Regions from separate parts of the Enterobacter cloacae complex sp. 394F7 genome, predicted to be linked through region 1. Evidence: predicted binding sites of a transcription regulator. Region 1 holds the regulator's gene; each other region holds the start of a gene.
The links. The regulator LexA, encoded in region 1, represses DNA repair genes until DNA is damaged. The targets are predictions, from matches to a motif close to TNCTGTATGTACATACAGNA.

Region 1 (5,546 bases):
AGAAGCTGTGCGCGCAACGCAATGTGCGCCTGACTCCGCAGCGCCTTGAAGTCTTGCGTCTGATGACCCTGCAGCAGGGCGCCATCAGCGCATACGACCTGCTCGACCTGCTGCGCGAAAGCGAGCCACAGGCTAAACCGCCTACGGTCTATCGTGCGCTAGATTTTCTGCTGGAACAAGGGTTTGTACACAAGGTCGAATCCACAAACAGTTATGTGTTGTGTCATCTTTTTGACCAGCCAACCCATACGTCGGCCATGTTTATCTGCGACCGTTGTGGCGTGGTGAAAGAAGAAGGGGCGGAAGGCGTAGAAGATATTATGCATACGCTGGCGGCCAGAATGGGCTTTGCCTTGCGCCATAACGTCATTGAAGCACACGGATTATGCTCTGCGTGTGTAGAAGTGGAGGCCTGCCGGCATCAGGACGCGTGCCACCATGACCACTCTATCCTCGTAAAGAAAAAGCCGCGTTAACAGCCAAAACAAAGGCGGCCCATGGCCGCCCTCAGGGAGTACTTCCTTGTACTGTCGGGTATCACACGGTTACCAACGGTAGTCGTTGCGTTTTTCCCAGTCGCCGACCTCTTTTTCCGCCTGGTCTTTCTCGTAACCGTAGCGTTCCTGAATTTTACCGACAAGCTGATCGCGTTTACCTTCGATGACCGTCATATCGTCATCCGTCAGCTTACCCCACTGTTCTTTCGCTTTACCTTTGAACTGCTTCCAGTTGCCGCCGATTTCGTCTTTATTCATCATCGTGTCCTCTTAGTTAAGCGTCGGGTCGTAACGTCCGTTACGTTCTTTTCTGCTGGACGTGATAATAATTGTAGTTAAGGATTCGGCAGTTGATTTCATATTCGGAATCTTTAACCGTCACGATATATCGTTGCGGGAAGGAAGCCAGGTATTGTTTTGCCAGTGCCGGTGCCAGATAAAGCCCAGTGACAGGCCCCGCAACGCGAGAAAGACCGCCAGGGAGAGCCATAAACCATGGTTACCCAGCCAGGGGAGCGTGAGCAGCGTCAGGGCAAAACCAGCCGCCGCCACCGCCATACTGTTACGCATCTCCGCTCCTCGCGTCGCGCCAATAAACATACCGTCCAGCAGATAGCACCAGACCCCCACCACCGGCAAAATGACCTGCCAGATGAGGTAATGACTTGCCAGCTCGCGCAGTGCAGGAAGGGAGGTGAGTAACGCAATAATCTGTTCGCCAAAACAGGCGTAAATCAGCGCGAACGCCAGCGCCACCAGCCCCGACTGCCGACAGGCCGCCCGCCAGACATCCCGCAGCTGACCACTTTCACGTGCGCCGTATGCCTGGCCGGAATGCGCTTCCACAGCATAGGCAAAGCCATCCAGTGCATAGGCGGTAAAGGTCAGCAGCGTCATCAGAACGGCATTCACCGCGACGATATCTGGCCCAAGCCGGGCGCCAAAGACCGTCAGTGCGCCGAAACAGAGCTGCAGCAGCAGTGAGCGCAGCATAATGTCGCGATTAAGCGCCAGCAGGGTGCGGATATTGCCTCGCCATGCATTCTTGAGCAGTGTAACGGAGATCCCGCGCATGACCAGCACCCGCCATACCATCCACAGACCAAGGATAAACGTCCCGTATTCGGCAATCGCCGTCGCCAGTGCCGCACCCTGCACGTTCATGTGCAGGCCCATCACCAGCCAGAGATCGAGCACGATGTTGAGGAGGTTGCCTACCACCAGCAGGATCACGGGCGCGCGGGCATACTGCACGCCGAGTAACCACCCCAACAGAACCAGATTGGCCAGCGACGCGGGCGCGCTGAGCCAGCGAATTTCCAGGAAGCGTCGTGCCTGCTCCAGTACCGCCTCGCTGCCGCCAACGACATGCAGCGCCAGATCAATCAGTGGGGTACGTAATATAGCGATTAACGCGCCTGCCCCAAGCGCCAGAATTAACGGCTGAACCAGCGCACGCGCCAGACGCAAAGGATCTTTAGCACCGTACGCCTGCGCCGTAAGCCCGGTGGTACTCATGCGCAAAAAGAGCAGGAGCATAAAAAGGAAGCTGGTCGCCGTCGCGCCAATCGCCACGCCGCCCAGATAGATGGGTGAATCAAGGTGACCAATAACTGCCGTATCCACCAGCCCCAGCAGAGGAACGGTGATATTGGAAAAAATCATCGGCAGTGCAAGACGCCACAATGCCTTATCGGATGCCGTAAGCAGTGACATGAAAAAATACCGGGAGTGGATAAGGAATCAGGCCACGGCAGATCCGTAGCCTGTCAGGATGAGATTACAGCCATTCTCCGTTGCGAATGACCCCTACCGCCAGCCCCTCGATAGAGAAGTTTTGTTCGCGGAGGTCTACCACAATGGGGGAAAACTCGTTGTTTTCCGGCAGCAGCTGAACCGTATTACCTTGCTTTTTCAGGCGTTTAACGGTGACTTCATCATCGATGCGTGCCACCACAACCTGGCCGTTACGCACGTCTTGCGTTTTATGCACCGCAAGCAGATCGCCGTCAAGAATACCGATGTCTTTCATGGACATACCGCTTACGCGCAGCAGGAAATCCGCGCTCGGCTTGAACATGCCGGGATCAACCTGATAGTGGCCTTCAATATGCTGTTGCGCCAGCAGAGGTTCACCTGCCGCGACGCGCCCCACCAGCGGAATGCCCGTCTCTTCTTCCACCAGCAGGCGGATACCGCGTGAAGCACCCGATACAATCTCAATTACGCCTTTACGCGCCAGCGCTTTCAGGTGTTCCTCGGCAGCGTTCGGAGAACGGAAGCCCAGACGCTGCGCGATTTCCGCACGCGTGGGTGGCATACCCGTCTGGCCGATATGATCCCGAATGAGATCAAACACCTCTTGCTGCCTGGTCGTTAACGCTTTCATTCCGCCCCCTGGGTGTATATACAGTTATGCTGTGAGTATATACAGTCAAAGGCGATTTTGGAACCAAAAACTGCACAAAAAACCAGGGACTTAATTATTCCTCGAGGCTCATCGGAAATGTGACCAAAGCAGCGTGACCCAGGTGATGACCGCAGTGATAATCGCCAGCAACACGGCAGCAGAGCCCATGTCTTTTGCCCGGCCAGAAAGTTCGTGGAAATCAGAGCCAATACGGTCCACAACGGCCTCAATAGCGCTATTAATAATTTCCACTATCATCACCAACAGCACGGAGCCGATCAGAAGCACGCGGGTAATGGCATCAACATCAAGGAAACAGGCGATAATCACCGCGACAATCGCGGCGACACCCTCCTGGCGAAACGCGGCTTCGTTGACCCAAGCGGCGCGAAAACCTTTCCAGGAATAGCCAGCAGCTTTAATGATACGGGTTAACCCAGTGGTATTATTGGCCATTAAAAGAACCTTTTATTTGAAATAGCGTCAATAACAGGAGGCGCAACGTGTTGCGCTGTAGCCTGAAGTATGACGGGTAACAACAGTAATTTCGCGCGCTTTCTGTTATCCTTGCGCCGCAATTGCATTATTAACCAGAGGCTTTACATCGTTTATGTCTGGCTGGCCACGAATTTACTACAAATTACTTAATTTACCATTAAGCGTCCTGGTAAAAAGTAAGTCTATCCCAGCAGAACCCGCGCTGGAATTGGGGCTCGATACGTCGCGCCCTATTATGTATGTTTTGCCTTATAACTCGAAGGCAGACTTGCTGACGCTTCGCGCCCAGTGTCTGGCGCATGATTTACCTGACCCGCTTGAACCGTTAGAAGTCGACGGTACGCTATTGCCGCGATACGTGTTCATTCACGGTGGGCCACGCGTGTTTACCTATTACACGCCAAAAGAAGAGTCCATTAAGCTGTTCCACGACTATCTCGACCTGCATCGCAGCAATCCCGATCTGGATGTGCAGATGGTGCCGGTGTCGGTGATGTTTGGTCGTCGTCCGGGCCGCGAAAAGGGGGAAGAGAACCCACCGTTACGCATGCTTAATGGCATCCAGAAATTCTTCGCCGTCTCCTGGCTGGGGCGCGACAGCTTTGTGCGCTTCTCCCCTTCCGTCTCGCTGCGCCGGATGGCCGACGAGCACGGCACCGATAAGATCATCGCGCAAAAACTGGCGCGCGTGGCGCGCATGCATTTCGCTCGTCAGCGTCTGGCCGCCGTTGGCCCTCGCCTTCCGGCGCGTCAGGATCTCTTCAACAAGCTGCTGGCTTCCAAAGCGATCGCTCGTGCTGTTGAAGACGAAGCGCGCAGTAAAAAGATTTCTCATGAAAAAGCACAGCAGAACGCCATTGCGCTGATGGAAGAGATTGCCGCGAACTTCTCCTATGAGATGATCCGTCTTTCTGACCGCATCCTGGGCTTTACATGGAACCGCCTCTATCAGGGCATTAACGTCCATAACGCCGAGCGCGTTCGCCAACTGGCGCATGACGGCCATGAAATTGTTTATGTGCCCTGCCACCGCAGCCACATGGACTACCTGCTCCTCTCGTATGTGCTCTATCACCAGGGGCTGGTGCCACCGCACATCGCAGCCGGTATCAACCTGAACTTCTGGCCAGCAGGCCCGATTTTCCGCCGCCTGGGGGCGTTCTTCATTCGTCGTACCTTTAAGGGCAACAAGCTCTACTCCACCGTATTCCGTGAATATCTGGGCGAGCTGTTCAGCCGCGGTTATTCCGTTGAGTACTTCGTGGAGGGGGGACGTTCACGAACCGGCCGTCTGCTGGATCCGAAAACTGGCACGCTGTCGATGACCATCCAGGCGATGCTACGCGGCGGCACTCGTCCCATCACGCTGGTGCCCATTTACATTGGCTATGAGCACGTCATGGAAGTGGGGACTTACGCCAAAGAGCTGCGCGGGGCGACTAAAGAGAAAGAGAGCCTGCCGCAGATGCTGCGCGGGCTGAGCAAGCTACGCAATCTTGGTCAGGGCTACGTAAACTTCGGCGAGCCGATGCCGTTGATGACGTATCTGAACAACCATGTTCCCGATTGGCGCGAGTCTATCGATCCTATCGAAGCGGTGCGTCCAGCCTGGCTGACGCCAACGGTTAACGGTATCGCGGCTGAGCTGATGGTGCGTATTAACAACGCCGGTGCCGCAAACGCCATGAACCTGTGCTGTACGGCACTGCTGGCGTCACGTCAACGCTCGCTGACCCGTGAACAGCTTACGGAGCAGCTGGATTGCTATCTTGACCTGATGCGCAACGTTCCCTACTCGGTGGATTCAACGACGCCTGCCAGCACGGCGAGCGAGCTGATCGACCATGCGCTGCAGATGAACAAGTTTGAAGTCGAGAAAGATACGATTGGCGACATCATCATTCTGCCGCGCGAGCAGGCGGTGCTGATGACCTACTATCGTAACAATATCGCGCATATGCTGATGCTGCCGTCGCTGATGGCGGCGATCATTACCCAGCATCGCCGTATTTCTCGTCAGGAGCTGCTGCGTCACGTGGAAACGCTCTATCCGATGCTGAAAGCAGAGCTGTTCCTGCGCTGGAGCAAGGATGAGCTGGCGATTGAGCTGGATAAAATGACTGAGGAGCTGCGTCGTCAGG
Region 2 (5,546 bases), on a different contig from region 1:
GCTGGCTACGCTGAATGCGCTGGTGTAATCACGTATAAACAGAGCCCGGAGGGATCCGGGCTTTGTTATTTAACGATCGGCAAATCGGAATAGCGCGTGGTGTAGCAGGGCGACAGCATATCCCGCTTCATCGCCCAGGATTTCACCGCCCCCTGGCCCGCAAACCACACAGACCCCCGGCCTGAACGGTTAAGGCGGTCGATAACCTGCATCAGGGCTGTGCTGTCTGGCCGCGGTGGGTGTTCATCGAACAGGCTAAGCTGTGCCACGCCCTGACTGAAAAAGTCACTGAGCATGACGCCTGCTTTCATATAGCGATGCCCCTCTTTCCAGATTCGGTTCAATGACTCGATAGCTACCCTGATAATATCCCGCGTATCGTTGGTGGGGATCGTCAGCTTACCGGAGGCCTGGTTACCATAAAAAACCTCGTCCTCTGCATGCGGGCTGGTGCGAATAAACACGCTGATATAACAGCAAAACTGTTTCTCTTCGCGCAGCTTCTCGGCGGCGCGTTCCGCATAGGCGCAGATCGCCTGGTGCATATCGTCATACCGGGTGATACGGCTGCCGAAGGAGCGGCTGCAGATGATTTGTTGCTTTGTTGGCGAAAACTCTTCCAGCGCCAGACACGGTTCACCGCGTAACTCGCGGGCGGTTCTTTCCAGCACGACATTAAAGTGTTTACGGATCACCCAGCTTGAACATTCCGCCAGATGCAGGGCAGTCTCGATCCCCATCAGATTCAGTTTTTTGCTGATCCTGCGCCCGACGCCCCACACTTCGCTGACCGGTACCAGTGACAGCAGTTTACGCTGACGATCGATATTCGATAAATCCACCACACCGTTGGTTTTCTTCCAGGTTTTGGCGGCATGGTTAGCCAGCTTGGCTAAGGTTTTGGTGGGCGCGATACCGACCCCGACCAGCAGGCCGGTCTCTTTGTACAGGCGCTGGCGGATAGCCTGACCGAACGCCTCCAGAGACATACACTGGCTGACGCCCGTCAGATCCAGAAAGGCTTCATCAATCGAGTAGATCTCCACTCTCGGGGCCATCTCTTCGAGAATGGTCATCACCCGACGGCTCATATCCGCATACAGCGCATAATTGGAGCTAAAGACGTGTACCTTCTGGCGTCTCAGCTCATCCTTCAGCTTGAAGTAGGGACCGGCCATGCCGATCCCCAATGCTTTTGCTTCTGCTGAACGTGAAATGATACAGCCGTCGTTGTTTGAAACGACCACCACGGGTTTCCCCTTAAGGTCAGGCCGAAACGCCGTCTCGCAGGAGGTGTAAAAACTGTTTACGTCAACGAGCGCGAACATGGCGGTTAGCTTTCAGGGTAAACGTCACAACGCCGAAGATCTCCAGTTCGTCTTCTGCGGCAAAAACGACCGGTGCGTAGTCAGGATTATGGGGGATGAGCTGAAGACGCGGATGCGTTTGCAGCTCCTTCACGGTAAATTCGCCCGCGACCGCCGCAATCACAATATCGCCATGAACGGCGTTTAACGAACGGTCAACCACCAGCAGGTCACCATGGCTGATGCCTGCGCCGATCATCGAATCACCGCTCACCCTGACAAAATAGGTCGCGCTGGGGTGTTTGATCACCAGCTTGTTCAGATCAAGGCTATCCTCGACATAATCCTGAGCAGGGCTGGGGAAGCCACAGGGCACCCGCTCCATAAACAACGGAAGCAATAACGTGGCATCAGGCCCCAAAGGAGAGATCAACTGCATAATGGTTAACTCATATTACTGTGTTTATATACAGTATTCATGATTAACCAGAACGATCAAGAGACGGGAGGGGAATTTTCCGGAACTCGTTGAAAGTCGAAAATTTTTAGTTCAACAAGGCGGCGCTGGCGAGTATGCATTCTGGAAAGTTTAATTTTTCTTAATTATTTCAGGCAGTAGCTGTTCTATGGCCCCCACAACGCTTCTGACCCTGTGTGGAATAAAGCGAGCGTCCGGATAAACCGCATAGAGAAAGCGGTCGGGTAACCGCCACGCGGGGAGTACCTGCACCAGCGTGCCGGTTTGCAACGCCCGTGCCGCGAGCGGTAGCTGCATACCGCCAATACCCATGCCTGCCTCCAGCGCCTGTAACAGGGCGTTGCTGGTATTGGCGCGGAAAACGGTATTCACTGCAATATCAATCGTTTCGTCATCAGAAACCAGGCGAAGAGGTGCGTCCAGCGGGATGCCGCTGAATCGCACGTGGGGAAGCGCCGCCAGCGCGTACACGGACTCTACCGGCGGGAATGACGGGGCGGCAAAGAGCGGCGTTTCAATGCGTGCCAGTACGCGTGCGGCATGGGTTTGCGGAGGCTCCGCGCTCAGCCGAAGCGCCACATCCACCCCTTCGGTGACCAGATCGGCGATGCGGTCATCAAGCGAAACCTGCAGATGTAATTCAGGATTCATGCGCTGTAGCGTCAGCAGGCGCGGCAACACGATCTGGCCCAGGCCGCTCGGCAACTGCACATGTACGGCCCCCTGATATTGATGCTCAACCGGGTTCAGGCGTCGCTCTGCTTCCTGCATGGCCTCCAGCACAAGCTGCATATCCCGCCGGTAACGCTCACCCTGCGCGGTGAGCTTCATCCTGCGCGTTGTACGATGCAGCAATACCACACCGAGCTCTTCCTCAAGGGCGGCGATCTGCTGGCTGACGGCGGACTGCTTGATCCCGGCCAGGCGAGCGGCAGCGGAAAAGGAGCCCGCTTCGGCGACGCGCAGAAAGGTGGAAATGGCGTTGAGCTTGTTATTCATTTCGTGATTCTGCTTATAAATGCCATCGGATTTGGGGGATATATCAGAAAAAAGTAATAGATCACACTGTGTCTGTCACCCCTTTCGGAGAAACACCATGAATACGACGCAGCAACACAGGGTCGCGCTGGTCGCTGGCGCCAGCGGGATTGTTGGCAACCAGCTGGTCAAAACGCTTTTGCGCCATCAGTGGGAGGTCATTGGCCTGAGCCGCCAGGCGGTATCTCACCCTGAAGGCATTGCGATGGTTAATGTTGATTTACTGGATGCGCAGGACAGCGCGCGGGCACTGTCATCGCTCAGCGGGATCACTCATGTGTTTTACAGCGCCTGGGTCAATGCCGCGAACTGGACAGAGATGGTTGAACCGAACGTCACCATGCTGCGCCATCTGGTCAGTAACCTCGAAAACACGGCCCCCCTTGAGACGGTCAGCCTGATGCAGGGCTACAAAGTCTACGGCGCGCATCTTGGCCCGTTCAAAACCCCGGCACGTGAAAGCGATCCCGGCGTACCGGGCGCGGAGTTTAATGCGGCCCGGCTCAGGTGGCTTAGCGATTTTCAACGGGGAAAAGCGTGGCACTGGAGCGCCATCCGGCCGGGCGTGGTGGGCAGCACGGTGCCGGGTAACGCCATGAATCTTGCCCTGAGCATCGCGCTGTACGCATCGCTGTGTAAGGCGCTGAATTTACCGCTGCGTTTTCCCGGCGCCGAACAGACCTGGCACAGCATTGTTGATCATACAGACGGTGAATTGCTGGCAGAGGCGACCGTGTGGGCCGCCACGTCGCCGGTAGCAGAGAACCAGGCATTCAATGTGAATAACGGTGATATCTGGCGCTGGAGCGAGCTGTGGCCACGCATTGCACACTGGTTTGAACTGGAGTCTGCACCCCCGGTCCGGCTCTCATTTCAGCAGTTGTTTACGGACTACCGCACGGTATGGCGCGAACTCGCCGCAGCTCGCGGGCTGGTGGAAAGCGATATTTTGCAGCTGAACGACGGACAGTTTGCCGACTTCGTGTTTAGCTGGGATTACGATATGTTTGGCGATGGCAGCAAGCTGCGTCGGGCCGGGTTCACCGCCATGCGGGCCACCGACGAGATGTTTTTCAGCCTGTTCGCACAGCTCAGGGCGGCACGCATTATTCCCTGACAGGGGGGGATGTTGTTCTCAGGAACGAACCCGTTATACTCGCTCATGACTGTGATCAACGGGATTGGTGAATATGCGGGAAGCAATCAGCGTTTTATTAATGGCTCTGCCGGTTATTGGGTTATATCTGGTGATAAGGAATGGAGTGAGGTCATTTCGCCAGCCAAAACGCATCGTTTCAGATGCCCAGGGCAAGAAGAAAATATCCACTAACCCGTGGTTTTTTGATTGTTTTTTCCGCAAGGTTTATTTTTATGATGACCGCTATTTTTATGAAATTCAGAAGGATAGAACCACTCAGGTTGAACTGACCAGAATAGTAAACATTAAGCCGGGATCGACGATGGTCAATAATCGTCGGATCTGGTCAGTAAGCTATGTTGAAAACGGAAGGGAAAAACAGGTGCAGTTTTACCCGAACGTAACGATGTTTAATCATAATTTCTCTGCTTTTTTGATAGCGGTAAAAAACGCCAATCCACACGCCGATATTAAAGATCTTTCCGTTTTCAATTTCTGAATGCCACCATGCGGCATTCAGAGACGATCCAGCCAGTCACTAACCATTAACGCATCGACGCTCTGAACGCGGTACCCGCCAGCCCGTGACAAATCGCGACGATGCACCTCCAGCGCATTGATCAGACCTTCGGCCTCCTGGCAACGAAGGAGGACGCCAGATCCTGCTGGGCAATATGCTGAAGACCATCACCGCAAATGGCATAAAGACACAGCAACTGGCGGAAGAGGATATTGCTGAGGTCCTGAGAACCCATTTTGCGCTGACGGCCGCGTAACGGATCGGGGGACAATTTCGCTTTCAGCACAGACCGGGTTTTATACGCTGTGCCGGTTGCGTAAACCGTCCCCCCACTGTAATAACAGACTGAACGACGCGGGCAGTACCGTGAGTGTGACCAGCGTCGCGACCAGCAACCCCCCGATAATGGCATACGCCATAGGTCCCCAGAATACCTGGTGCGAGATGGGGATCATGCCCAGAATGGCGGCACAGGCGGTCAGACAGATAGGTCTGGCCCGGTGCTCTGCGGCTGCGATAATGGCGGCATCGTTCGTCATCCCCTGAGCCAGATTGCTGTCAGCTTCGCCGAGCAGGATCACCGCGTTACGAATGATCATGCCCGCCAGCGCGATCACGCCCAGCAGGGCGACGAACCCCATCGGTGTTCCACCCGGCAGCATCGCCAGAACGATGCCCGGTAAGCCAAACGGGGCCATGAACAGGGCCAGAAACATCCGGGAATAGCGTCGTAGCTGAAGCATCAGCAATAACACCATAATGACCAGCGTCACCGGAAGAACGGTAAAGACAGAGCGGTTTCCTTTATCGGATTCCGCAACCGCGCCGCCTTCCTCAATACTGTAGCCCGCAGGCAAACGGGCACGCAGTTTATCCACTGCCGGGCGCAGCGCTGCGGAGACGACCTCGGCTCTGAGTCCCGGCGCAAGGTCAGTTTGCACGGTGATAAACGGCAGGCGCTGGCGACGCCAGACAACCGGATCGTCCACACCCCAGACCGGCATTGCGACAGCACTGAGCGGAATTTTTTTGCCATCGTTCCCCTCAACGGTCAGTGACGACAGT
Region 3 (5,546 bases), on a different contig from region 1:
GGGTTAGATTCGCCCATACCACGTGGGGAGATCTTGTTAGCTGGGATACCTTTAGAGATCAGGTAATCAACAACAGACTGAGCACGTTTCTCAGACAGTTTCTGGTTGTAAGCGTCAGAACCGATACGGTCGGTGAAGCCCAGAACCACGACAGAACCGTCTTTAGGATCCAGGTTGCTCAGCTGGGTGTACAGCTGATCCAGTGCCTGCTGACCTTCTGGTTTCAGGGTCGCTTTGTTGAAGTTGAACAGAACGTCAGACTTCAGAGTGAAGTGCTTGGTCTGTACTTCTGGAGCTGGAGCCGGTGCTGGAGCTACGACTGGCGCATCTTCCTGCTGGCCGAAACGGTAGGAAACACCTACGCTCAGCATGCCGTTGTCTGGACGAACACCAACGGTAGCACCGTCACCGATGTTGTTAACCCACTGGTATTCCAGACGGGTAGCGATGTCACGGGTCATAGCCCACTCAACGCCACCAGCGAATACTGGGGAAACACCGGTGTCATGGTCGTCGCCAGCGATGCTGTTGCTGGAGTCAGCGCGCCATACCATGCCGCCCAGACGGGTGTACACGTCCAGATCGTCAGTTACTGGGTAACCCAGTTTAGCGGTCAGCTGTACGCCCTGAGCTTTGAAAGCGCCATTTACGTTGTCGCCTTTGTATGGCATACGACCTAACCAGTCGTAACCCATTTCAAAACCAACATACGGGTTAACCTGATAGCCACCGAACGCACCTGCACCAAGCTGGCTCTCGTGAGTAGGGCCATCATTGTTCAGGCTGCTGTTGTACCAGCCGGTGTCGTGGAACTGAGACCAGCCCAGTTTACCACCTGCATACCAGGTATTATCTTTCGGAGCGGCCTGCGCTACGGTAGCGAAGCCAGCCAGTGCCACTGCAATCGCGATAGCTGTCTTTTTCATTTTTTGCGCCTCGTTATCATCCAAAATTCGCCATGAAAATCTCAATCGAGAATCACGGTTAAATCCTTCACCGGGGGGCGTGGTCAAATATAAATCTACCGATATCTTCGGCTTAGGCCGAGCACCCCTGGCGATGTAAAGTCTACAACGTAGCTGAAAACTTACAAGTGTGAAGTCCGTCAGGCATATGAAAAAAAAAGTTCCGTATACCGATTATTTAACAATTTCTGAACGAAATTTGTGCAATAAAATTAAGAAGAACCGCACCAGACAAGCCTTGCCGCCGTTTTGGACCATGGAACTAAAAGCGCATCTTGAGGTCGAAAAAAATTCCAGGAAAACTCTTAAATTTGCTCAGTGATACAAATTTGAGTGAATTTTTAGCCCAGAAAGTTGTCCTCTGCGGTAAGAATCCTGGCGAACCGGGCGCATGATAAAGCCGATCGCATTGCCTTCTTCTGCCGCTTCGGTGAGACGAAAATGTTCCTGCTCCGTCAATTCGTCTGATAACCATCCAATCACCACGCTGTAATTTCCTGTACGTAATGCCCGGATCATCGACTCAACCGTATCGCAGGGAGAGAGCTGATTAATTTGCATGACTTTCGTCAGCGGCAGGCCTGCAGACTGAACCCATTCCCGGCTCAGTTTCTGCTGCGGCGTTAGCCAGAGCTGCCAGCGCGATTGCTGACCAAGCTGCTGCAAGAGCGGCAGTAACAGAAGTTGGGTCAACAGGGGCTGGTCTTCACGATAAACCACTTCACTGATAAGCCCTGTCGAAACACGCCCGACGGCGTTCTGTGCGACATCGCCAGCGGGAGAAGAGAAAGATGTTGAGCGATTTGCATAGCCTGAAGTGTACATAATCATTCCAGCCCTGTAGTTACTGTATGAATATACAGTAACCCCTGTATGCATAAAGATCAACCTCAATTTCGGAAAGCGACTCGCAAAATTCATTCATTCCTGGCGAACCTGAAAAAATCATCTTGCTCATCGGCAATAAGTTGCCTATTTTCCTGTTAACGGATCCGTTAGTAAGAAATGTCGTCGTTAATATCTGATTTTTAATGGAAATATCATGAAAAAGATATCTTATGAACGGATTTATAAATCCCAGGAATACCTCTCTCCATTAGGAGAAATTCATCATCGTGCGCTTTTTGGTGGCTATACCCTGGCCGTCGATGAAGCGGTGTTTGCCATGGTGTCAGACGGTGAGCTTTACCTTCGCGCCTGTGAGGAAAGTGCAAAGTACTGTGTCAAAAACGGATCCTCCTTTTTGACCTTAATGAAACGCGGCCGTCCGATCCTGCTTAACTACTATCGTGTGGATGACGGACTCTGGCAGGACCGGGAGCGGTTGCTTCAGCTTTCCTCTTACGCGCTTAATGCCGCGCGTAAAGAGCGCATACAGCGCTACCAGCGAAATCGGCTTAAGGATCTGCCCAACCTGACTTTTCAGCTGGAAGTCCTGCTCTGTGAAGCCGGGATTACCAACGAAGATACCCTCCGGTCGCTGGGAGCCAGAACGAGCTGGCTAAAGCTGCGGGCAAAAAATAAAGCGCTCAGTATTAAAGTACTGTTTGCCCTGGAAGGGGCTATTGAGGGCCTGCATGAAGCGGCACTCCCGGCGGAGATTCGCCGGGAGCTGACGGAGTGGTTTAATGCGCTGCCTGAGCCACAGGAGAATCGCTCCTCCAGGTAGCAATTTGCTGTTGCAGTCGGCAAATTTCTGGCAGCAGAGCGATAAGCAGACCAATCTGCTGGAGAACCAGCGGCGCTTTGCTGTCGTTTCCTGGGTCAAGATGCGCAATCCGTTGAGCCAGTTCATCCAGTGCCTGCTGGACACGCGGTTGATCGGCTGGGCGGTGGTGTAGCGCATCATCGACATAGCAGACAGCATCATCCAGCAAGGCAAGGATACCCGGGTTTGTCAGTTTTTCGCGGTGGGCACCGAGCGTAGAGATATAGCTGGTGAAGGTATGGTTCAGGCACAGCAGGCGGAAAGCCGTTTCACGAATTTCTGCCGTGGCGCGCGGCTCCGTTGACATATTAGAGACTACGGAAGCCAGTTCAGCATCGCTGTTATGCGCATCGCGTCGGGCAATGCGGTAAGCCAGACGGTTATCGCGTCCCTGGTGGTACTGTTCAAGAATGGCATCCAGATAGCGGCAGTTGGCATTCATCGCCCTGTCCAGGACGCGCGGCAAATTACGAAAACGCCAGTCGGGCCAGATAAAACTCACTGCCGCCCAGGCGATGGCACAGCCGAGCAGCGTATCGATCACGCGGGGCAGGGCAACTTCAAACCCTTCACCCAACAGGTTAAAGCAGAGTAGCACCAGCAGGGTGATGAACATCGTCGCGTGGGCGTACTGCACGTTACGAAAGGCGAAGAACAGCACCCCGGTGATCACGATCAGGATCAGCTGGCCCTCCACCGAGGGCACAAAATAGAGCACCGGTAGCCCGATTGCGACCCCCACCAGCGTGCCAATAATGCGCAGCGCCAGGCGGTGTCGGGTGGCGTTATAGTTCGGCTGGCAGACGAACAGGCTGGTCAGCAGGATCCAGTATCCGTGGTGTAAACCGGTGATCTGAATAAAGGCGTAGCCCACGCACAGCACCAGCGACATGCGTACCGCATGGCGAAACAGGGCAGATTCCGGCGTAAAGTTGCGGCTTAGCCGGAGCCACATATCGCTGAAACTGTGCACGCTGTCATCCGCAAGCTGGCTGTCCGCCTCATTACCCGGCAGCGCCATTGCCTGCTCAGATTCAATGGTTGCCAGCTGAGCATCAATTGCCCGCAGGTTGTTGAGCAAAAATCCCAACGCTTTTATATGCTCCGGCGATGTACCGCTGGCTCGCACGCGGTCAATGGCCGCATCGAGATGGCTGAAAACGCGCTCAAAGCGCGGATCGTGTTGATAGGGCGTGCGCAGCAGAATGGAGCGTGCCAGCTGCTGGCACGCCTGGGACTGCATGGACAGCAGGCGCTGGAAGCGGAACATGACGTCGCTGTAGCGAAACTTCTCACGCAGGGCGGCATACTGCACATGCGACGAGCTGGCGCGTTCATGAATATCCTGGGCGGCAAAGTAATAGTGCAGCGTTCTGCGTGTCCCTCGCTGGCCCCGGTCGCCCCGCAGGCGAGTGAGCAGCGAGGCTTTGGTCTGGTTAAGCGTGGCGACCAACTGGCCGTTTGCCAGTGCCAGGTCGTAGAGCGGCGCCTGGCTCTCCTCTTCGATATCCGGGTCGAACAACCGGGATTTTAGCTCAAGGTAGTGGGCCAACTGCTCGTAGCTGCGGGCAAGATTATCCTGCAGAGGGCGTACCGGGAAGATCAGATGACCGGTTAACGTCAGCAGGTTATACCAGATGGCCCCCAGCAACAGCAGAACAGGTTGCTGGTACCATTGGTCGTAAAGGGAAACGCCCAGCATGGTGTAGATGGCAATCAGCAGGGCGCCAAACGCGATGGTGGCATAGCGCTGTCCCAGCCCACCCAACAAAATAAACCCGCTGGTGGAAAGCGTAAGGCCTAAAGCGAACAGCCACGGCCACGGGAACAGCAACTCCACGGACGCGGAGGCAATAAAAAAGCAGACGAGGGTAATAACCAGATTACGCAGACGCCCGGCAAGGCGATCGTCCAGATCCGCCAGCGCCCCCGCAACCACCCCCAGCGTGAGCGGAATGGTGAGCTTGACATCGTTCAGCCACCACGGCAGGGCAACCGTGCCGCAAAGTGCGATAAAAATCCTGACGTTATAGAGCCAGGAGCTGTTCCAGGTGTAACGGCGAAGCAGTGGGCTTAGCATAGACGCGGCCAGTCCTTAATCACTGAAAACGACGACGTGCATTCGCTTCACGCGCCGCCTGGGCCACTTCGACCGGAACAACCCTGCGCCCGACAGGCCACAGAGCGATGGCGGCGATCTTAAAGTTCGCGATCCCCACCGGGATACCGATAATCGTGATGCACTGGGCTATGCCGGCAAAAATATGCATCACACACAGCCACCAGCCGAAGAAAATCAGCCACAGGATGTTCAGCACGGTTCCACCCGTGTTCATCAGTGCGCTTTTGCTCTCCGGGTTCAGTTCGTCGACGTGAACGGCTTCATTCCCGTAAGGGATAAAGGAGAGTTTGGTGATTTCCCAGCAGGAGCGGGTCAGGGGAAGCGTAAAAATCAGGACGATGCTCACCAGAGTGGCAAAAAGCCAGGAAAGGGTGGTGGCAAAACCGCCCAGCACAAAATTCAACACATTCAGAACGGTACGCATAAACCCTCACTTCCTTTCGATAAAATTAACGCCCAATGATTGTAACGTTTTTTTAGGCTGGAGCACCTTAAAACTGGCAGTTAAACTATCAGGCAATTATCTCTTCGTGGATCCGGCTGGATATGGAACTGAAAGCAACTTCAATGGGCAAACGCCTGGCGCAACACCCGTACGACAAGGTTGTCCTCCTCAACGCGGGAGTGAAAGTCTCCGGGGAACGCCACGAATACCTTATTCCGTTCAATCAGCTCCTGGCCATCCACTGCAAGCGCGGGCTGGTATGGGGTGAACTGGAATTTGTGTTGCCTGCCGATAAAGTCGTGCGTC
Region 4 (5,546 bases), on a different contig from region 1:
ATTGTGCGCGGCATACAGCCAGCTAATGCGTCCGCCCCAGCAGAACCCCGTTATCATCAGGCGATGCGCATCACCGCCGTTACGCGCCGCCCAGTTGGCAACATGATCCAGATCGGCCAGCACCTGTGCATCCGGCACTTTACTGACCAGGTTGCTCAAAAGCGTTGGGATATCGCTGTAGTCGTTCGGATCGCCCTGACGGAAATAGAGCTCTGGCGCAACGGCCAGGTAACCTTCCAGCGCCAGTCGGCGGCAGAGGTCGCGAATATGTTCATGAACGCCGAAAATTTCCTGAACCACAATCACGATCGGCAGCGGACCGTCTGCCGATGCTGGTCGTGCGTGGTAAGCAGGCATATTTTCCCCCTGCGAGGGAATGGAGGTCTCTCCCGCCGTAATGGCGTCTTCAGGCGTTGAGACGATGGTTGAGGCATGCGGAGCCGCAGCAGGTGCAAAACCGGTTTTTTCAGTCATGGCATTCTCCGTACCAATGAGTTAGCGCAAAGGTAAATATAGACACCAGGTTAACAACCCACAGTGCCTTAAACGGTCTATCTTTTGTGCAGCACACCACGATATAACTTGTTAATGTGATGTAAATCACTTTTTTATGGAAATATACTGCAATCATTTTCATTCATGGTGAGATGTGTCACGAAATTATGCGTATTGCTTCTGTAAAGTACCGTTTTACTTCTTCTGACTAACCGACCCACAGAGGAGTCACCTATGTCTAAGTCTGATGTTTTTCATCTCGGCCTCACCAAAAACGATTTACAAGGGGCTACGCTCGCGATCGTCCCGGGCGATCCTGAGCGTGTGGAAAAGATCGCCGCGCTGATGGATAAGCCGGTTAAGCTGGCAGCCCATCGTGAATTCACCACCTGGCGTGCAGAGCTGGATGGTAAGGCCGTGATTGTGTGCTCTACCGGTATCGGTGGCCCATCTACCTCCATTGCCGTTGAAGAACTGGCGCAGCTGGGCATCCGGACGTTCCTGCGTATCGGGACGACCGGTGCGATCCAGCCGCATATCAACGTGGGTGATGTATTGGTGACTACCGCGTCCGTGCGTCTGGATGGGGCGAGTCTGCACTTTGCACCAATGGAATTCCCGGCGGTTGCCGATTTTGAATGTACGACGGCGCTGGTTGAAGCAGCGAAATCCGTTGGCGCAACCACGCACGTGGGCGTAACCGCCTCGTCGGACACCTTCTACCCGGGTCAGGAGCGTTACGACACCTTCTCTGGCCGTGTGGTGAGCCGTTTTAAAGGCTCTATGGAAGAGTGGCAGTCTATGGGCGTGATGAACTATGAAATGGAATCTGCAACGCTGCTGACTATGTGCGCAAGCCAGGGTCTGCGTGCCGGTATGGTGGCGGGGGTTATCGTCAACCGTACCCAGCAGGAAATACCGAACGCCGAAACCATGAAACAAACCGAAAGTCATGCGGTAAAAATCGTGGTTGAAGCGGCCCGTCGTCTGATCTAATCCTCTCTTCTGACATCAAAGGCCGACACGTTCGGCCTTTATTTTTTGCGTAGCGCCTCGCAGGAAAACCCTTTCAAACTGGACGTTTATACAGCACAATCTTATTTTGTGCGGTAATACGTTGATGCAGGGGGCATTGTGGATCTCTCAATTCTGATTTACGCGGTGATTGCGCTCGCGGGCGTGGCGATAGGCTGGCTGATTTCCAGCTATCAGCACGCGCAGCAAAAGGCCGATCAGCTGGCAGAGCGTGAAGAGATAGTCGCCGAGTTAAGCGCGACAAAACAGCAACTTGCGCTGAGTGAACACTGGCGAGACGAGTGCGAGTTACTCAACAACGAACTGCGCAATCTGCGTGATATCAACACCTCACTGGAAGCCGATCTCCGTGAAGTAACAACCCGCCTGGAATCCACTCAACTGCATGCGGAAGACAAAATCCGCCAGATGATGAACAGCGAGCAGCGCCTCAGCGAACAGTTTGAGAATCTCGCGAACCGCATTTTTGAGCACAGCAACCGCCGCGTTGACGAACAAAACCGCCAGAGTCTGAACAGTCTCCTGACGCCTCTGCGTGAGCAACTGGACGGTTTCCGTCGTCAGGTGCAGGACAGCTTTGGTCAGGAGGCCCGCGAGCGGCACACCCTGGCACACGAAATTCGTAATCTGCAGCAGTTGAATGCACAAATGGCGCAGGAAGCGGTCAACCTGACCCGCGCCCTGAAAGGGGATAACAAAACGCAGGGTAACTGGGGTGAAGTCGTCCTGACGCGGGTGCTGGAAGCCTCTGGACTGCGCGAAGGGTATGAATACGAAACCCAGGTCAGCATAGAAAACGACGCCCGCTCGCGAATGCAGCCAGATGTCATTGTGCGTCTGCCGCAGGGTAAAGATGTGGTGATTGATGCCAAAATGACGCTGGTGGCCTATGAGCGTTACTTCAATGCGGAGGATGACTACACCCGCGAATCGGCGTTGCAGGAGCACATTGCCTCCGTGCGGAACCATATTCGTCTGCTGGGCAGAAAAGACTATCAGCAGTTGCCGGGTTTGCGCTCGCTTGACTATGTTCTGATGTTTATCCCGGTAGAGCCTGCTTTTCTGCTGGCACTCGACAGACAGCCGGAACTGATAACTGAAGCGCTGAAAAACAACATTATGCTGGTCAGCCCCACCACGCTGCTGGTGGCGTTACGCACCATTGCCAACCTGTGGCGCTATGAACATCAGAGCCGCAACGCGCAGCAGATTGCCGATCGCGCCAGCAAGCTGTACGACAAAATGCGCCTCTTTGTGGATGATATGTCCTCGGTCGGGCAAAGCCTGGACCGCGCGCAGGACAACTACCGCCAGGCGATGAAAAAACTCGCCTCCGGGCGGGGTAATCTGCTGGCGCAAGCTGAAGCCTTCCGCGGCCTGGGGGTGGAGGTTAAACGCGAGATTAATCCGGAACTGGTTGAGCAAGCCACGGCACAAGACGAAGAGTTTCGCCTGCGCGAAGGCGCTGATGGACAAAAGAGAGACAGTGAAGACAACGAGTTAGCGGCAGAGATATCGCCAGACCCGCATCTGGCGCGTTTCTTACGTGGTGGTTGAAACGTAGGGCAAACGCGCCCAATCTGTTACACTTCACGAACATTTTACTGATAAGCAGGCTCTGAGATGGTTGACGATTCACAAGACACAACGCACTTTGGCTTTCAGACTGTCGCCAAAGCGCAGAAAGCTGACATGGTGGCCCACGTATTTCATTCCGTGGCGGCGAAGTACGATGTGATGAATGACTTGATGTCATTCGGCATTCATCGCTTGTGGAAGCGCTTCACCATCGACTGCAGCGGTGTGCGTCGTGGACAAACGGTACTGGACCTTGCCGGCGGCACGGGCGATTTGACCGCGAAATTCTCCCGTCTGGTGGGTGAAACCGGGCGTGTTGTTCTGGCTGATATTAACGACTCCATGCTGAAAATGGGGCGTGAGAAGCTGCGTAACATCGGCGTGGTGGGGAATGTGGAATATGTGCAGGCAAACGCCGAGGCACTGCCGTTCCCGGACAATACCTTTGACTGCATCACTATCTCTTTTGGCCTGCGTAACGTCACCGATAAAGAAAAAGCACTGCGCTCAATGTATCGCGTGCTGAAGCCGGGCGGACGTCTGCTGGTGCTTGAGTTCTCCAAACCGATTATCGAGCCACTGAGCAAAGCCTACGACGCCTATTCATTCCATGTTCTGCCGCGTATTGGCGAGCTGGTGGCAAACGACGCAGAAAGCTACCGCTATCTGGCGGAATCCATTCGCATGCACCCGGATCAGGACACCCTGAAGGCCATGATGCAGGATGCGGCGTTTGAAAACGTTGAGTATTTCAACATGACGGCGGGTGTCGTCGCACTGCATCGCGGTTATAAGTTCTGAGTGGAGGTGTCCTGTGCCCTTTAAACCCTTAGTCACCGCAGGCATCGAGAATGTACTGAATGCCTTTCTCTATCGTGCGCCAGCGCTAAAAGCCGCGCGGCAGCGACTTAACGGGAAGGTATTGCGGATCGTTTTAAAAGAGTTCTCGACGCCGCTTGTGCTGGTCTTCAGCGAACGCCAGCTTGATGTTCTGGGGGAGTGGGAAGGAGACGCCGATTGCTCTGTCATCACGCGCATGAGCGTGCTGCCAAAACTGCGTGACCGCCAGCAACTAACGGCGCTGATCCGCAGCGGTGAGCTGGAAGTGGAAGGCGACCTTCAGGTCGTACAAAATTTCGTTGCGCTCAGCGATCTGGCCGAGTTTGACCCGGCGGAACTGCTTGCCCCGTTTATTGGCGACATTGCAGCGGAAGGGATCGGCAAAGCCCTGCATGGTGGTACCGCCTTCCTGCGTAAAAGCCTGCAACGTCAGCAGCGCTATGCGGCAGAAGTGCTGACTGAAGAGTGGCGTATGGCCCCTGGACCGCTGGAAGTGGCCTGGTTCGCGGAAGAGACTGCGGCTGTTGAACGTGCGGTTGATGCGTTAACCAAACGGCTGGAAAAACTGGAGGGCAAATGACGCCTGGTGAAATTCGGCGCCTCTATTTTATCGTCCACACCTTTTTGAGTTACGGGCTCGACGAGCTTATCCCCAAAATGCGTATCACGCTGCCGCTTCGTATCTGGCGGCGGATGTTGTTCTGGATGCCTAATCGCCACAAAGGACAGCCGCTGGGTGAACGCCTGCGTCTGGCGCTACAGGAGCTGGGCCCGGTATGGATTAAGTTCGGCCAAATGCTCTCGACCCGTCGCGATCTTTTCCCGCCTCAGATTGCCGATCAGCTGGCACTGCTGCAGGATCGTGTGGCCCCGTTTGACGGCGTGCGCGCGAAAAAACAGATCGAAGAGGCGATGGGCAATATTCCTGTTGAGACCTGGTTCGACGATTTCGACATTCAGCCGCTGGCTTCTGCCTCCATTGCCCAGGTGCATACCGCGCGTCTGAAAGAGAATGGCAAAGAAGTCGTTATCAAAGTTATCCGCCCGGATATTCTGCCGATCATCAAAGCGGACATGAAGCTTATCTATCGTCTGGCGCGCTGGGTTCCGCGTCTGCTCCCTGACGGACGCCGCCTGCGCCCGCTGGAAGTGGTACGGGAATATGAAAAAACGCTGATCGATGAGCTAAACCTGCTGCGCGAATCGGCAAACGCCATTCAGCTACGGCGTAATTTTGAAAACAGCCCGATGCTGTATGTTCCTGAAGTCTATTCTGACTACTGCAGCCAGAACATGATGGTCATGGAACGTATTTACGGTATTCCCGTCTCGGATGTCGTGGCCCTGGAGAAACAGGGAACGAACATGAAGCTGCTGGCCGAACGTGGCGTACAGGTCTTCTTTACTCAGGTCTTCCGCGACAGCTTTTTCCACGCAGACATGCATCCGGGCAATATCTTTGTGAGCTATGAGCATCCGGACGACCCGCAATATATCGGCATTGATTGCGGTATTGTCGGCTCGCTCAATAAAGAAGATAAGCGTTATCTGGCGGAGAATTTTATCGCCTTCTTTAATCGCGACTACCGTAAAGTGGC

Region 2: umuD (translesion error-prone DNA polymerase V autoproteolytic subunit) is a predicted target of LexA. The motif match lies at 1,763-1,782, and genes of this name have one in related genera.
Region 3: sulA (SOS-induced cell division inhibitor SulA) is a predicted target of LexA. The motif match lies at 1,811-1,830, and genes of this name have one in related genera.
Region 4: rmuC (DNA recombination protein RmuC) is a predicted target of LexA. The motif match lies at 1,568-1,587, and genes of this name have one in related genera.

The regions. Positions count from the first base shown of each region.
Region 1 is NZ_JBXWCS010000018.1:34,005-39,550, reverse strand. Features, by position in the region: gene zur (zinc uptake transcriptional repressor Zur) at 1-476, shown strand, start outside; gene AC2FAK_RS21050 (CsbD family protein) at 546-755, opposite strand; partial or broken gene AC2FAK_RS21045 (hypothetical protein) at 805-879, opposite strand; gene dinF (MATE family efflux transporter DinF) at 876-2,213, opposite strand; gene lexA (transcriptional repressor LexA) at 2,278-2,886, opposite strand; gene AC2FAK_RS21030 (diacylglycerol kinase) at 2,995-3,363, opposite strand; gene plsB (glycerol-3-phosphate 1-O-acyltransferase PlsB) at 3,518-5,546, shown strand, end outside.
Region 2 is NZ_JBXWCS010000004.1:232,511-238,056, forward strand. Features, by position in the region: gene AC2FAK_RS08085 (aldo/keto reductase family oxidoreductase) at 1-28, shown strand, start outside; gene umuC (translesion error-prone DNA polymerase V subunit UmuC) at 66-1,328, opposite strand; gene umuD (translesion error-prone DNA polymerase V autoproteolytic subunit) at 1,312-1,746, opposite strand; gene AC2FAK_RS08100 (LysR family transcriptional regulator) at 1,897-2,784, opposite strand; gene AC2FAK_RS08105 (SDR family oxidoreductase) at 2,882-3,940, shown strand; gene AC2FAK_RS08110 (hypothetical protein) at 4,014-4,460, shown strand; gene AC2FAK_RS08115 (hypothetical protein) at 4,582-4,767, opposite strand; gene AC2FAK_RS08120 (efflux RND transporter permease subunit) at 4,778-5,546, opposite strand, start outside.
Region 3 is NZ_JBXWCS010000008.1:80,912-86,457, forward strand. Features, by position in the region: gene ompA (porin OmpA) at 1-926, opposite strand, end outside; gene sulA (SOS-induced cell division inhibitor SulA) at 1,281-1,790, opposite strand; gene AC2FAK_RS13240 (TfoX/Sxy family DNA transformation protein) at 2,008-2,634, shown strand; gene yccS (YccS family putative transporter) at 2,591-4,753, opposite strand; gene AC2FAK_RS13250 (YccF domain-containing protein) at 4,773-5,219, opposite strand; gene helD (DNA helicase IV) at 5,342-5,546, shown strand, end outside.
Region 4 is NZ_JBXWCS010000019.1:49,232-54,777, forward strand. Features, by position in the region: gene AC2FAK_RS21435 (dienelactone hydrolase family protein) at 1-474, opposite strand, end outside; gene udp (uridine phosphorylase) at 730-1,491, shown strand; gene rmuC (DNA recombination protein RmuC) at 1,630-3,087, shown strand; gene ubiE (bifunctional demethylmenaquinone methyltransferase/2-methoxy-6-polyprenyl-1,4-benzoquinol methylase UbiE) at 3,154-3,909, shown strand; gene ubiJ (ubiquinone biosynthesis protein UbiJ) at 3,923-4,528, shown strand; gene ubiB (ubiquinone biosynthesis regulatory protein kinase UbiB) at 4,525-5,546, shown strand, end outside.